2 regions of the Methylobacillus flagellatus KT genome follow, and region 1 is predicted to be linked to the other one. Evidence: predicted binding sites of a transcription regulator. Region 1 holds the regulator's gene; the other holds the start of a gene.
The links. The regulator sigma-54, encoded in region 1, starts transcription at its own class of promoters, with help from an activator protein. The targets are predictions, from matches to a motif close to TGGCACNNTTCCTGCT.
Positions count from the first base shown of each region.

Region 1 (7,458 bases):
GGGCAACCCGCCACGACCCGGACTATATCCTGAATAACTTCGTCACGACGAAGACGGATGCGACGGGGTCGATCAGCCATATCCTCAAGGCATCTGAGATGCGGCATTACCCGGATGACGATACTACCGAGCTGGAAAACCCGCATTTCACCCAGTTTGGGGTGGGCAGGCCTGCGACGACGATAGAAGGTAAGCGCGGCTATGTCTCCAGTGACGGGGCGGTCGTGGAATTCCGCGACAATGTGCGCGTGGTGCGGCCGGCATTCGGGGATCGCCCGGAAATGACGCTGACAACGGAATATCTGCGGGTGGAACCGGATCGCGAGGTTGCGTCGACCGATCAGCCTGTCGTGATTACCCAGGGCCCTAAGAGCGTGGTGCGCGCAGTCGGGATGGTGTATGACAAGAAAAACCAGACCATACAGCTTAATAAGCGGGTGCGTAGCCATTATGAGCGCCCTCCCGCCAAGCGGGCCAGCAGCAAGCCAAGGGCATCTGCCAAACCTGTGGCTTCCAGAACCAGCAAGCAAACATCCGGTAATAGTAAAAATGCCAAGCAGCCAACCAAGACCCAGTAGAACGATATTTTTCAGCGGAGAATCTATGCGCCACCCGCCTTATTCATTAGTGCTTGCCATACTGGCTGGCATGCTGTCAGTTTCCGCCTTCGCGGAAAAGGCCGACCGGGACAAGCCGATTGAGTTGGAGGCCGATGCCGTGCAGGTCAACGATGCCAAGAAGACCAGTACCTACACCGGTAATGTGATCCTGACCCAGGGGACCCTGGTCATCCGCGGCGACAAGCTGATCGTGCGCGAGGACAAGGAAGGCTTCCAGCACAGCACATCTTATGGCAATCCGACGACGTTCAGGCAGAAGCGCGACGGCAAGAACGAATACATGGAGGGTGGCGGCCAGCGGATAGAGTATGATGGACGCATGGACAAGGTGCAGTTGTTTACCAATGCCTGGGTCAAGCGCGGCGATGATATCGTGCATGGGGATTACATCATGTATGACGCCAACGCCGAATATGCGGAAGTCATCAGCGGCGGATCACAAGCGACAACTCCGACTGGCCGTGTGCGCGCCATTATTCAGCCGAGGAAGAAACCAGAGGCGGAGGCTCCCTGAGCCGGACGGCTGTTTGCAGCCTTCTGCCTGTTTACCGGTCAAGGCGACCGCGCTTTATATTAGAGATGGTATCGACCGCATAAATGAGTGAATTAATCGTAGAAAGCTTGCGCAAGCAATATAAATCGCGCACCGTCGTGCAGGATATTTCCCTGCAGCTCAACAGTGGCGAGGTGGTTGGACTGCTAGGACCGAATGGCGCGGGCAAGACAACCAGTTTCTACATGATGGTGGGATTGGTGCCCCTGGATGGCGGACGCATACTGCTCAATGGCAAGGACCTGAGTCGGATGCCCATCCACCAGCGCGCGCGCATGGGGTTGGCCTACCTGCCCCAGGAGCCGTCCATTTTCCGCAAGATGACGGTGACGGAGAATATCCAGGCCATCCTCGAGTTGCAGGAAATGACCGCTGAGCAGCAGAATGAGCAGCTTGAATCCTTGTTGCAGGAGCTCCATATCACCCATATACGCAACAGTATGGCAGTCAGCCTGTCCGGAGGCGAGCGCCGCCGGGTGGAAATCGCCCGCTGCCTGGCGACCAATCCCAGTTTTATACTGTTGGACGAGCCGTTTGCGGGGATTGACCCGATCGCGGTACTGGATATCCAGAAGATCGTACGTTTTCTGACCGAGCGCAACATCGGAGTTTTGATCACGGACCATAATGTGCGTGAGACATTGGGCATATGCGACCGCGCCTATATCGTGAACGAAGGCCGCGTATTCGCATCGGGGAAACCCAGTGAAATCATTCATAACGAGAGTGTAAGAGAAGTTTACCTGGGCAAGGATTTCCGCCTGTAGTCCATGCAGAATTAGAGAGATGAAACAAAGTCTACAGCTAAAATTTTCCCAAAATCTCGCATTGACGCCGCAGCTGCAGCAGTCAATCAAATTGTTGCAGCTGTCCTCGCAGGAACTCAACCAGGAGCTGGAGTCACTGTTGCAGGCCAATCCCTTGCTGGAGCGTATAGACGGTCCAGACGGTGCTGCCGAGATATCCGAAAGCTACAGTCCTGCCCCGGATGCTGCGGTTTCTGCTCCTGCCAGCGAAGCGCCTGCGCCCGCGAGCGAGGAATTGCCACGCATTGACGAATTTGGCGGCGGGGATGATTACTATGAGTCTTTCCAAGGAGGTAGCCGCTGGGAAGAAGGCGGCGCTAATAGTGAAGACGATAACGACTTCAGCTTTCAGGAAGCGGCCAACCTCACTCTGCGTGAACACCTGCTGAGCCAGATCAAGCTGCTGCCTTTGTCGGAACGTGATCAGACCTTGGCGATGGTACTGGTAGATGCGATCAATGACGATGGGTATCTGGAACAGTCCCTGGAAGAGCTGGCCGAGCTTTTGCCGGAAGAGCTGGAGATCGATCCGCTCGAGCTTGAAACGGCACTCAAGCATATCCAGAATCTGGATCCGCCGGGGATTGGCGCCCGCAACCTGGCAGAATGCCTGACATTGCAACTGCGTGCCTTGCCGGCAGAAACACCTTTTGTGGAGTTGGCGATCAAGGTTGCCGAACAGCATCTGCCCCTGCTGGCAAGTCGTGATTACACGCGCTTGCGTAAACTGCTGCATTGCGATGATGATGTCCTGAAATCGGTGCAGCAACTGGTGACCCAGCTCAATCCGCGACCAGGCGGCGAATTCAGCCACATTACTTCGGATCATTACATCCAGCATGAAATCGTGGTGAAGAAGATCAAGGGGATCTGGGTTGCCAGCCTGAATGATGAGGTCGTACCCAAGCTGCGTATCAACCAGCTTTATGCCGGCATCCTGAAACGGAATCGTGACAGCTCCAGTCAATATCTCATGAGTCAGATGCAGGAGGCGAAATGGATGATCAAGAATATCCAGCAGCGCTTCTCCACTATCCTGCGTGTGTCGCAGGCAATCGTGGACCGGCAGCGTAATTTCTTCGAGCACGGCGAAGTGGCCATGCGCCCGTTGGTGCTTCGGGAGATTGCCGATGAGCTGGGCCTGCATGAATCGACCGTGTCGCGCGTGACCACAAGAAAGCACATGCTCACACCGCGCGGTGTTTACGAGTTGAAGTATTTCTTCGGCAGCCATGTGGCGACAGAGTCGGGAGGAGCGTGCTCCGCCACGGCGATCCGTGCGTTGATCAAGCAGATGGTGAGCGAGGAAAACCCGAAGAAGCCGCTGTCCGACAATCAGATCACCGATATCCTGAGCAAGCAAGGGATTGTCGTGGCAAGAAGAACTATAGCGAAATACCGCGAGTCTCTACAGATACCCGCGGCCAACCAGCGCAAGTCGCTTTGATTTGCGCGTTTTTCAAGTAAGGAGAGTGTTATGAATTTGCACCTGACCGGACATCATCTAGAGGTTACTCCAGCGTTGCGCGAATATGTGCAGTCTAAACTGGCTCGACTCAGTAATCACTTTGATCATGTGATTGACCTCAAGGTCACCCTGAGTGTAGAAAAACTGGTGCAAAAGGCGGAAGCCACCCTGCATGTGCCTGGCAACGACCTGCATGCGGAATGTGGTGCAGAAAACATGTACAGCGCGATTGACTTGCTAGCTGACAAGCTGGACCGCCAAGTGTTGAAGCATAAGGAGAAGATCAGCAACCACAACCAAGCATCAGGTGGCCTCAAGCACCAACCGGTTGAGTAACCTTCGGTGAGATGCTGCAAGCGCTATGCTACGAGCAAGGATTTGACGCGCTTGCAGCAATTTCTTCTGCATGTTCATCCCCCAAGGTATTAAGCATACATGGCTGAAATCAGTGTGACCCAGCTTTACAAGGATATGCGCCGCAAGCTCAAGCTGAAATGGGTAGCAGGGTTGGCGGGTGGCGACAATCCCCTGACAAGTGAAACCGTGACCAAGCCATCTCTGGCGCTGGTCGGTCACCTGAATTTCGTGCATCCCAACCGTGTACAGGTCTTGGGTTGCGCGGAAATGGACTACCTGCGCAGCCTGAAGGCGCGCGAATTGTTCCAGGCGATCAAGAACCTGTTTTCCGCTGACCTGGCAGCCATCATCGTCGCTAATGGCGAAGAAGCCCCGAAAGAACTGGTGGCGGCTTCCGACGAGTTCGGCACGCCTTTGTTCACTTCACCTTTACGCAGTCCCGGCCTCATGGATGTGCTGAGCCATTACCTTGCCCAAGCCGTGGCGATATCGGAAAGCTTGCATGGCGTGTTCATGGAAGTGCAGGGTTTCGGCCTCATGATCAAGGGCACCGCGGCCATTGGCAAGAGCGAGCTGGCACTGGAGCTGATTTCGCGAGGACACCGCTTGGTGGCGGATGATATCGTCGACTTCTATCGTATCGCGCCGGACAGGCTGGAAGGGCGTTGCCCGCCGTTGCTCCAAGACTTCCTCGAAGTGCGCGGATTGGGGGTGCTCAATATCCGCGCCTTGTTTGGCGACAATGCCGTCAAGCCGACCAAGCCGCTCGACCTGATCGTGCAACTGGAAATGGCGGATACCATGGTGCCGCTGGATCGGCTCAACATCAAATCGCAGCATGAGAAAATCCTGGATGTCAAAATCCCCAAGGTCGTGATCCCGGTCGCTGCCGGCCGTAATATCGCCGTCCTGGTCGAAGTGGCCGTGCGCAACCATATGCTCCTGTTGCGCGGCATCAACGGTACCAAGCAGTTCCTGCAGCGCCAGCATCGCGAGATGGCGCGCACTTCCCGGAAAACGAAACCACAGGCCGAATAGAGCATGCAGCTTGTCATCGTGACCGGTCTTTCGGGTTCAGGCAAGAGCATCGTGCTCAAGATGCTGGAAGACAGTGGTTACTATTGCATCGACAACCTGCCTGCCACCCTGCTGCCTCAAGCTTCGGAACATCTGAGCCAAGGCAATCACCAAAGAGTGGCAATCAGCATCGATACACGCAGTGCCTCGCTCGAGGCGCTGCCAGGCAACATCCGCAAGCTCAAGGATGAGGGCATCGAGGTACAGGTGCTTTTTCTCGAGGCCAATGTGGAGACACTGGTCAAGCGCTACAGCGAAACGCGCCGGCGCCATCCCTTGAGCAGTGACACCAGCACTCTGGCGGAGAGCATCAGTCACGAACGCCACATGCTGGAGCCTCTGGTTGATCTGGGGCTGCGCATCGATACCAGCAGTCTCAGCGCCAATGCCTTGCGCAATTGGGTCAAGGAATTCGTGACGCAGAAAAACGGTGAACTCATCCTGCTCTTCTCCTCGTTTGGTTTCAAGCATGGGATTCCGCTGGATGCAGATTATGTGTTTGACGTGCGCTGCCTGCCCAACCCCTACTATGATCCGGCGCTCCGGCCCCAGACCGGACAGGACAAGCCCGTGTGTGCGTTCCTGGAGGCACATGACAGCGTACAGAACATGTATGACGATATCCGCGGTTTCATCGAGCGCTGGCTGCCCAACTTCATTGCCGACAACCGCAGCTACTTGACCGTGGCGATCGGTTGCACCGGCGGCCAGCACCGCTCGGTCTATCTTGCAGAACGTCTTGCGGCACATTTCCGCCGCCAGGAATACCGCGTGCTGGTGCGGCATCGATCACTGGAGACCAACTAGGCCGCGTAGCCAGCCGCAGCGCAGCCGAGGATATGGAATACAACGCATGATAGGTATACTCATCATTGCCCATGGCACCCTGGGCGAAAGCCTGATTCACTGTGCAAGCCACGTCATGGGCTCGCGACCGCCGTTGCTGAGGCAGCTCGGGGTTGGTACGCATGACGACCCGGGCGAATTACTGCCGCAGGCCCAGCAAATGATCAGGGAACTGGACGAGGGGCAGGGAGTGCTGATACTTTCAGATATCTACGGCGCCACACCCTGCAACCTGGTGACAAGGCTGCTGATTCCCGGCCATGTCGAAGGCGTGGCCGGGGTCAACCTGCCTATGCTGGTGCGGGCGCTCACCTATCGGCAAGACAACGGCATCATGACCCTGGTCGAGAAGTCCATCAGCGGCGGACGCGAAGGCGTGGTGCATTTTTCCAAGGACGCATGTAAGCATCATGATTAAACAAGAAATAGAAATCATCAATAAGCTGGGCCTGCATGCCCGCGCATCCACCAAGCTCACGCAGACTGCCAGCCAATATGCCTGCGAAATCTGGATCGAACGCAATGGCAGGCGCGTCAACGCCAAGAGCATCATGGGCGTGATGATGCTCGCGGCGAGCAAGGGCAGCAAGGTGACGCTCGAAACGAACGGCAGCGACGAACAGGCTGCCATGGATGCCCTGGTGAAGCTCATCAACGACCGTTTTGGCGAACCTGAATAACGGTTTCGCCATGCCTTCCTTCCCCCCTCAGGAATAATCTTCCATGGCGCAGAGCAGCAAGGTCAGTTTTTCCATGCACGGCGTCGGCGTGTCGGGTGGCATCGCCATCGGCAGCGCCCATCTCGTCGCCAATGCCCTGGTCGAAGTGGTGCATCACCAGATTCCCAGGAAAGCGGTCGCAGCCGAAATCATCCGCTTCGAGCAGGCATTGGCCCATGTCAGGCGCGACCTCGAGTCCGTGCGCGAGCAATTGCCGGCCAATGCGCCTGCAGAGCTGGCAGCCTTCATCAACACGCATCTGATGATATTGTCCGACAAGCATTTGTCGGAAGCGCCCAAGGCCATCATCGAACAGGAGCTGTGCAATGCCGAATGGGCATTGAAGCAGCAGATGCATGAGCTGGTGGCGCAGTTCGAACTGATTGAGGATGAATATCTGCGCGAGCGCAAGCAGGATGTGGTGCAAGTGGTGGAGCGCATCATCAAGGCCCTGCTTGGCCACCCCAGCGCGGCCGTACGTCCGGAGGAAAGCGCGCAGATACTCGTGGCATACGATGTGTCGCCGGCCGATGCCATCCAGTTCAAGCATCACCAGTTTGCGGCTTTCATCACGGACGTGGGCGGCGCGACCTCGCATACTGCCATCCTGGCCCGCAGCCTGGGCATTCCCTCCATTGTGGCGCTGCACCGTGCGCGTGACCTGATCCGCGACGGCGAACTCATCATCGTCGATGGCAACCACGGCATCGTCATTGTCAACCCGGACAAGGATACCCTTGCCGAATATCGCCTGCGCCAGGAGGCGTGGGAGCTCGAGCAACAGAAGCTCAAGCGCCTCAAGCTGACCAAGGCAGTAACCCTGGACGGGGTTGAGGTCGAGCTGCATGCCAACATTGAAGTGCCTTCCGACGTTGCCAAGGCCAAGGCGGTGGGGGCTACCGGCATTGGCCTCTACCGCACTGAATTCCTGTTCATGAACCGGCGCGAGATGCCGGATGAGGAGGAACAATTCGCCGCCTATCGCACAGTGGCGGAGATGATGAAAGGGATG
Region 1 covers NC_007947.1:150,030-157,487, forward strand. The annotation lists gene lptC (LPS export ABC transporter periplasmic protein LptC) at 1-578, shown strand, start outside; gene lptA (lipopolysaccharide transport periplasmic protein LptA) at 604-1,134, shown strand; gene lptB (LPS export ABC transporter ATP-binding protein) at 1,218-1,940, shown strand; gene MFLA_RS00745 (RNA polymerase factor sigma-54) at 1,960-3,426, shown strand; gene hpf (ribosome hibernation-promoting factor, HPF/YfiA family) at 3,457-3,783, shown strand; gene hprK (HPr(Ser) kinase/phosphatase) at 3,883-4,842, shown strand; gene rapZ (RNase adapter RapZ) at 4,846-5,688, shown strand; gene MFLA_RS00765 (PTS sugar transporter subunit IIA) at 5,735-6,145, shown strand; gene MFLA_RS00770 (HPr family phosphocarrier protein) at 6,138-6,407, shown strand; gene ptsP (phosphoenolpyruvate--protein phosphotransferase) at 6,451-7,458, shown strand, end outside.

Region 2 (7,458 bases), 430 kb from region 1:
CCCAGACAATCGGTGGCGGTAGCGCGCGATCTGGTCCGGCGTGCACCGGCACTTGCCGTTAGGATGCCCAAGATAGCCGCATGGACATGGGTTCATGGCGGCAACCAGCTGAAAGCGGGCGGGAAACTCCGCCTGGCGCGCTGCGCGTGAGACAGTGATGTGCCCGGACTCCAGGGGTTCACGCAACACTTCCAGCACCTTGCGGTCGAACTCCGCAAGCTCGTCCAGGAACAAAACACCATGATGCGCAAGCGAAATCTCACCCGGCTTGGGAATCGCACCCCCACCCACCAGGGCCACGCCCGAAGCCGTGTGGTGAGGCGCGCGATAGGGCCGCTTGCCCCAATCGCTGGCGCGGAAACCCTTGCTCAGAGACTGGATAGCCGCAGACTCCAGCGCTTCCACCTCCGTCATCGCAGGCAATATGCCAACAAAGCGCGAGGCCAGCATAGATTTGCCTGTGCCAGGCGGGCCGGACATCAGTACACTATGACCACCCGCAGCGGCGACCTCCAGGGCGCGCCTGGCTTGTAACTGACCCTTGACCTCGGCAAAATCGCCCTCAGCGGAAGCGTGCTGGACAACACTGACCACTTGCGGCGCCAGTAGCTCACGACCTGTCAAATGCGCGCACACTTGCAACAAACTGGTGGCTGGCAGGACTGCTACGCCTTGCACCAAGGCCGCCTCGGCAGCACTGTCCTGGGGCAGAATGAAGGTACGGCCAGATTCCTTGGCCTTGTATGCCATGGCCAAGGCTCCCCGAATCGGCCGCAACTCGCCGGTCAACGCCAGCTCGCCTGCCACCTCATACTGATCCAGCCCCTGAAGAGGAATCTGTCCGGAAGCAGCCAGAATGCCCAATGCAATAGGCAGATCATAACGACCACTTTCCTTAGGCAAGTCTGCAGGCGCCAGGTTGACGGTAATCCGGCGAGCCGGAAATTCGAATTGGGCCGTCTGCAGAGCAGCCCGCACCCTGTCCTTGCTCTCTTTCACCTCTGCTTCAGGCAGGCCCACAATGGTAAAACTCGGCAAGCCGTTGGCAAGATGAACCTCCACCGCGACCGCTGGCGCCTCCATTCCGGCCAGCGCGCGGCTATGTAACACCGCCAGCGCCATGTTCAGGAAGACTGCCCCAGCTTCGCTTCAATTTCAGCCAATTGTTTTTCGAGAGCAGCCAATTGAGCCCTTGTCTTGCGCAGCACCTCGGTCTGGACATCAAACTCTTCACGTGTGACGAGCTCCAGTTTTGTGAATGCGCCCTTTAATAGTGCATGCAGGTTGCGCTCGACATCCTCGGCAGGCAAGGAAGCATATATTTCTTTGATTTTATTAGATAACTCATCAATAAACTGAACACTCATGATTTCAAAATCTCCCAAGTTATCGACAGTTTAGCAGTTTTTTTCCGCCAAAAATCCAGATTAAACGCAATCAACTCAATCACTTACAAACATAAACCAAGGTCCGCACCATTTCAGCCCATACAAAATCACAGAAAAAATAACGTAACTTTTTGTTTTATATGAATGTTGTTTTTATGGCACAGGTGTTGCTTATTACCCAACGCAGAGTTTTCGTTGTGTTTTATTTTTCAAACCTTGAAAGGGTACATTATGCGCAATTCGCTTCTACTTGCCGCCATCGTTGGCACATTTGCAGCACCTGCCGCCGTCATGGCCGAAGAAGCTGCTGGGGCAACCTCTCCTCACACTGTTACATATAACATCGGCCTCACAAGTAACTACATTTTCCGCGGCACCAGCCAATCCGGTGACCGTCCAGCGATCCAAGGTGGTATGGACTACTCCCACGCCAGCGGTTTCTATGCTGGTACATGGGCATCCAGCATCAGCTGGTTGACTGACACTGGTGCCGACGGTTACGGTGGTGAGCGCGCCTACAATAGTTCCAGCATGGAATTGGATATCTATGCAGGTTATACCGCTGAAATCGGCGAAACCGGCATTACTTATGATGTAGGTGTCAATCAATACATCTACCCAGGCCGCCGCAATACTGCTGTTAGCCCATACAACGCTGATACCACTGAAATCTATGGAGGCCTTGCCTACAAGTGGGTTTCCGCACGTTACAACTGGTCCCCAAGCAAGTCTGCCTTCGGCTTCCAAGGTCGCGGTGCCAGCTATATCGACCTGACACTGGACATCCCATTTGGCGATACAGGCTATAGCGCAATCGCCCACGTTGGCCGCCAGGAATTCGGCAATGGCCCCAGCGAGTACGACTATACCGACTGGAAACTCGGCCTGAGCAAGGCATGGGATAACGGTATTGTCGCCGGCGGTTACTATACCGACACCGATGCCGATCCTAGCGCATTCACCTACGGCCCTGTGTTCTCCGGTAAGGAAAACTGGACTTTCTTCGTCCAAAAGACTTTCTAATAAAACAACTAAGTTAGAAGGCAAGGCGTTTGCCTTGCCTTTTTTATTTGAGAGGAGATCACCATGAAACTCGTATCCGCTATCATCAAGCCCTTCAAGCTTGACGAGGTGCGTGAAGCCCTTTCCTCCATTGGAGTTCAGGGTATCACCGTCACTGAAGTCAAAGGCTTTGGTCGTCAAAAAGGCCACACCGAGCTTTACCGTGGTGCAGAATACGTTGTCGATTTTTTGCCCAAGATCAAGCTGGAAGTCGCAGTCGCCGATGAATTACTTGACCAAGTAGTGGAAGTTATCGAAAAATCTGCCTCCACTGGCAAAATCGGCGATGGCAAGATTTTCGTCTTCGACTTGGAACAAGTCTACCGCATTCGTACTGGCGAAACCGGCGCTGATGCGCTTTAAGGGAGTTGATATGAAAAAAATTCTTTCCATGATTGCACTGGTTAGTGCGCTGGGTTTCTCCGGCCTTGCATTGGCCGAAGAAGAAGTTGTCATCGTTGACGAAGCTGTCTCCACTGAAATCGCACCCGCTGCTGCAGAGGCGGTAGACACAGCCACCGAGGCCATGTTGGCCCTGAGCCCCGGCGATACTGCCTGGACCATCGTCGCCACTGTGCTGGTGCTGGCCATGATCATTCCCGGCGTCGCCTTGTTCTACGGTGGCTTGGTTCGCACCAAGAATATGGTTTCCATCCTGACCCAGGTGTTCGTCACGACAGCGCTTATGTCCGTGATTTGGGTCGTCTACGGCTATAGCCTGGCCTTTACTGATGGCGGCAGCCTGAACGCCTATATCGGCGGATTCAGCAAGACCCTGTTATCAGGCATCACGCCCGATACCTTGCTGGAAGGCGGTACCATCCCCGAATATGTATTTGTTACCTTTCAATTGACCTTTGCGGCAATCACCCCGGCACTGATCGTCGGCGGCTTTGCCGAACGCATGAAGTTCTCTGCCGTACTGGCCTTCCTCGCATTGTGGGTGACGTTCATCTATATCCCGATCGCGCACATGGTCTGGGGTGGCGGCTTCCTGGGCGACCTCGGCGCAGCTGACTTTGCAGGCGGCACTGTTGTTCACATGAATGCGGGTATTGCAGCACTCGTCGGCGCCATCGTCGTTGGCAAGCGTCTTGGCTACGGCAAGGAAGCTATGCCTCCGCACAGCATTACGCTAACCATGGTCGGCGCTTCCATGCTGTGGGTAGGCTGGTTCGGCTTCAATGTCGGCAGTGAACTTGCCGCCGACGGTATTGCAGGCCTGGCCTTGATCAACACACAGGCAGCTACCGGCGCCGCCGTATTGGGCTGGGTTTTCGCAGAATGGCTGTTCAAGGGCAAGCCCTCATTGCTGGGTGCCGTTTCCGGTGCAGTCGCCGGCCTGGTTGCCATCACGCCGGCCTGCGGCTTCCTCGGCCCTGTCGGCGCCATCGTACTTGGATTTGTTGCCAGCGTTATCGCTTTCTGGGCGGTCACCAGTCTGAAAGTCAAGCTGGGTTATGACGATTCCCTGGATGTATTCGGCATCCACGGTGTCGCTGGCCTGATCGGCGCATTCGGTACCGGCATCCTCATGAGTGCCGACTTCGGTGGCATCGGCTACGAAGAAGGCACGACGATGGCAAGCCAGCTTTATGCACAAGCCGTCGCGATTGGCGTCACCATCGTATGGGGTGGTATCGGCAGTTATATCCTGTTCAAAATCGTCGACCTTTTCATCGGCCTGCGCGCCAGCGAAGAAGCCGAACGTGAAGGTCTCGATACCTCCGAACACGGTGAGCGTGCCTATCACTACTAAGTTGGGTAATAGCTAGACTCGACGGGCGCTTTCAGCGCCCGTTCTTTTTCACCCATGCAAGCTCATCCATCGCATCGAGAAATGACCCCAATGCACTCAATCGGGGCAATCCTGCACCACTTCGTCACAGCAGCAGCATAAAACCTGCCTCAACAATGGAAATTGCCCCCTGCAAAGTTGGCACGCTGATTGCTTATCTATGATCAAGCGTAATTTGATCTTTACGTCGCAAGACCAGGAACATTTTACTGCCTAGTTTTATGCATTATCTCCTCCTCCTCAGGGCGCTTCGAGCGCCCCTTTTTTTTGCCTATAACTTTAGCTTCCTTTTCATCAGGCAGGATGACTGCCCCAGGACCACATCTCCTGAAATCATCAGGAGCAAATGCACCATACAAACGACGCAAGAGTGCGCATTCGACGCATTGCGACCATTGAAGCCATCGGAAACCTCAGGCTCAAGCCAAGACAGACTCATTGATCCCCATGCGCTGCTCGCCGGAACGGACAGGAACGCTGGCGCGAATAAAACGGGAACTACCCCTGGCTTTACGCTAAAATCTCCGCCTACTCTTGGCTAATCAGGTGTCCTCTTAAACATGATGGTTCCCCACCTTACGACGGCGCTCACCGGTCCATTGCTCACCCTGGAAAAGCGCCTGCTTGACAACATGCCGCGCATTGAACACTGGTTCCGCAGCCAATGGCAGGAATATGGCGCGCCATTCTATGCCTCGGTGGATCTGCGCAATGCTGGCTTCAAGCTGGCGCCAGTAGATACCAACCTGTTTCCGGGCGGCTTCAACAACTTGAACCCGGACTTCCTGCCTTTATGCATCCAGGCCGCCATGGTGGCTGTGGAAAAGATTTGCCCCGATGCGCGGCGCCTGCTGCTGATTCCGGAGAACCACACACGCAATACTTTCTATCTGCGCAACGTCCATGCCCTCACCCATATCTTGCGCCAGGCAGGTCTGGAGGTACGCATCGGTAGCATCGCCCCTGAGATTACCGCACCCACCTTCCTCGAAACGCACGACGGTCATAGCATCTTGCTCGAGCCTGTACGGCGCAAAGCCAACCGTCTGGAGCTGGACAATTTCGATAGCTGCGCGATCCTGCTCAATAACGATCTTTCCGGCGGCATCCCTGACATTCTGCAGGGCCTTGAACAATCGCTGATCCCGCCTTTGCATGCAGGCTGGGCGACCCGCCGCAAATCCAATCATTTCACTGCTTATGATCGTGTGGTCGAGGAGTTCGCGCCTTTGATCGATATCGACCCCTGGCTGCTCAACCCTTATTTCGATACCTGTGGCGGACTGGATTTCCATGCCCGCCTTGGCGAGGAGCAGCTCGCAGAGAAAGTGGACTCCCTGCTGGCCAAAATTCGTCGCAAATATGCGGAATATGGCGTGAAGCAGGAACCCTTTGTCATCGTCAAGGCTGATGCCGGCACATACGGCATGGGCATCATGACGGTCAAAAGCGCTGACGATGTCCGCGACCTCAACCGCAAACAACGCAACAAAATGTCCGTGGTGAAGGAGGGCCTCAAAGTAAGCGAAGTCATCCTGCAAGAAGGCGTGTACACCTTCGAACACCTCAAGGATGCCGTCGCCGAGCCTGTCATCTACATGATGGACCACTTCGTAGTAGGCGGCTTCTACCGCGTCCATACTTCCCGCGGCGCCGACGAGAACCTCAATGCGCCAGGCATGCATTTCGAGCCCCTGACATTCGAAACCCCGTGCTCCACGCCAGACTGTGCGGGTGCGCCGGACGCGGCACCCAACCGCTTCTATGCCTACGGCGTAGTAGCGCGCCTAGCCTTGCTCGCCGCTACCATCGAGCTGCAGGAAACCGACCCGGACTTACTGGACGAAAGAACCTAATGATGCGGATTGCCATCATTCTCGACCCGCTCGACAACCTCAAGCCATACAAGGACACCAGCCTCGCCATCATGCGCGAAGCTGCGTTGCGCGGACACGCCTTGTTCGTGGCGTTGCAACATGACTTGCTGCTGCGCCACCATGAAGCCAGGCTGCGCACCCGCGCTTTCAGGTTCATTGATGGCGACCCTTGGTATTCGCTGGGTGAATCCCATGAAGAAGCCCCGGAGGCATTCGATGCCATTCTCATGCGCAAGGATCCACCATTCGACAACGAATACCTATACAGCACCTACCTGCTGGAGCAGGCTGCCAGGCAAGGCGCGCGCATTTATAACAACCCAAGCTCCATTCGCGATTGGAACGAAAAGCTCGCCGTGCTCAACTTCCCGCAGTTCGCACCTGCGTTCCTGGTCTCCAGCGAGCAGGCACTGATTCGTGAGTTCCTGGCGGAACACCAGGATATTGTCGTGAAACCACTGGACGGCATGGGCGGCAGCAGCGTTTTCCGCCTTCGACAAGGTGACCCCAACCTAGGCGTCATTCTTGAAACCATCACGCGCCACGGCAGCCAGACCATCATGGCCCAGCGCTACTTACCCGCCATTACACAAGGCGACAAGCGTATCATCGTCATTGACGGTGAACCGCTGCCCTACGCCCTAGCCCGCATCCCGCAGAACGGCGAAACGCGCGGCAACCTGGCTGCAGGCGGCAAAGGCGTGGCCCAGCCGCTGACCAGGCGGGACTACGACATTGCCAATACCGTCGGCAAGGTGCTCAAGCAAAAGGGGCTATTCCTGGTAGGACTGGACGTAATTGGCGAACACCTGACCGAAATCAATGTCACCAGCCCAACCGGCATGGTGGAGATTGCTGCACAAACGGAATGTAAGCCAGCTAGCATCCTGCTCGACAAATTAGAAGACTCAGCTAGAAAACAATGAATGCGGCCGATAAAACTCGACAAAATAATTCGGCCCAGGTAGCTCTGATGCAAGTATTACGATCGATGCGGCAATTCAGCAATACCAGATAAGAAAAAGCCAGGGCACATCCCTGGCTTTATTACATTTGCTTGCCCATCCTTTTACTATTTTGTCAGCTCGCGCCAGCCTGTGCGCCGCGATACAGTGTCGGATGCAGCAGTATCAATCCCAATCGTCGTCTTCCGGCCTTGTGCATCAGTAATAATTGCCTTGAGCTGCCCATTGGGCAAGCGGACAATCACCATCCCTACGGACAACCCCGTTGCAAGCTTCTGGCCGAAATGCGTTGCACCAGGTACCATCAAGCCTGTCCTATAATCAAACTGATAAACTCGGGTCGTCCCACCCAGTGAGCATCCATCGGA
Region 2 covers NC_007947.1:2,691,028-2,698,485, forward strand. The annotation lists gene MFLA_RS12805 (YifB family Mg chelatase-like AAA ATPase) at 1-1,122, opposite strand, end outside; gene MFLA_RS12810 (accessory factor UbiK family protein) at 1,125-1,367, opposite strand; gene MFLA_RS12815 (TorF family putative porin) at 1,620-2,411, shown strand; gene glnK (P-II family nitrogen regulator) at 2,475-2,813, shown strand; gene MFLA_RS12825 (ammonium transporter) at 2,824-4,209, shown strand; gene gshA (glutamate--cysteine ligase) at 4,812-6,104, shown strand; gene gshB (glutathione synthase) at 6,107-7,051, shown strand; gene MFLA_RS14185 (pilus assembly protein) at 7,198-7,458, opposite strand, start outside.
Region 2: a site for sigma-54 is predicted at 1,545-1,560, ahead of MFLA_RS12815 (TorF family putative porin). Genes of this name have one in related genera too.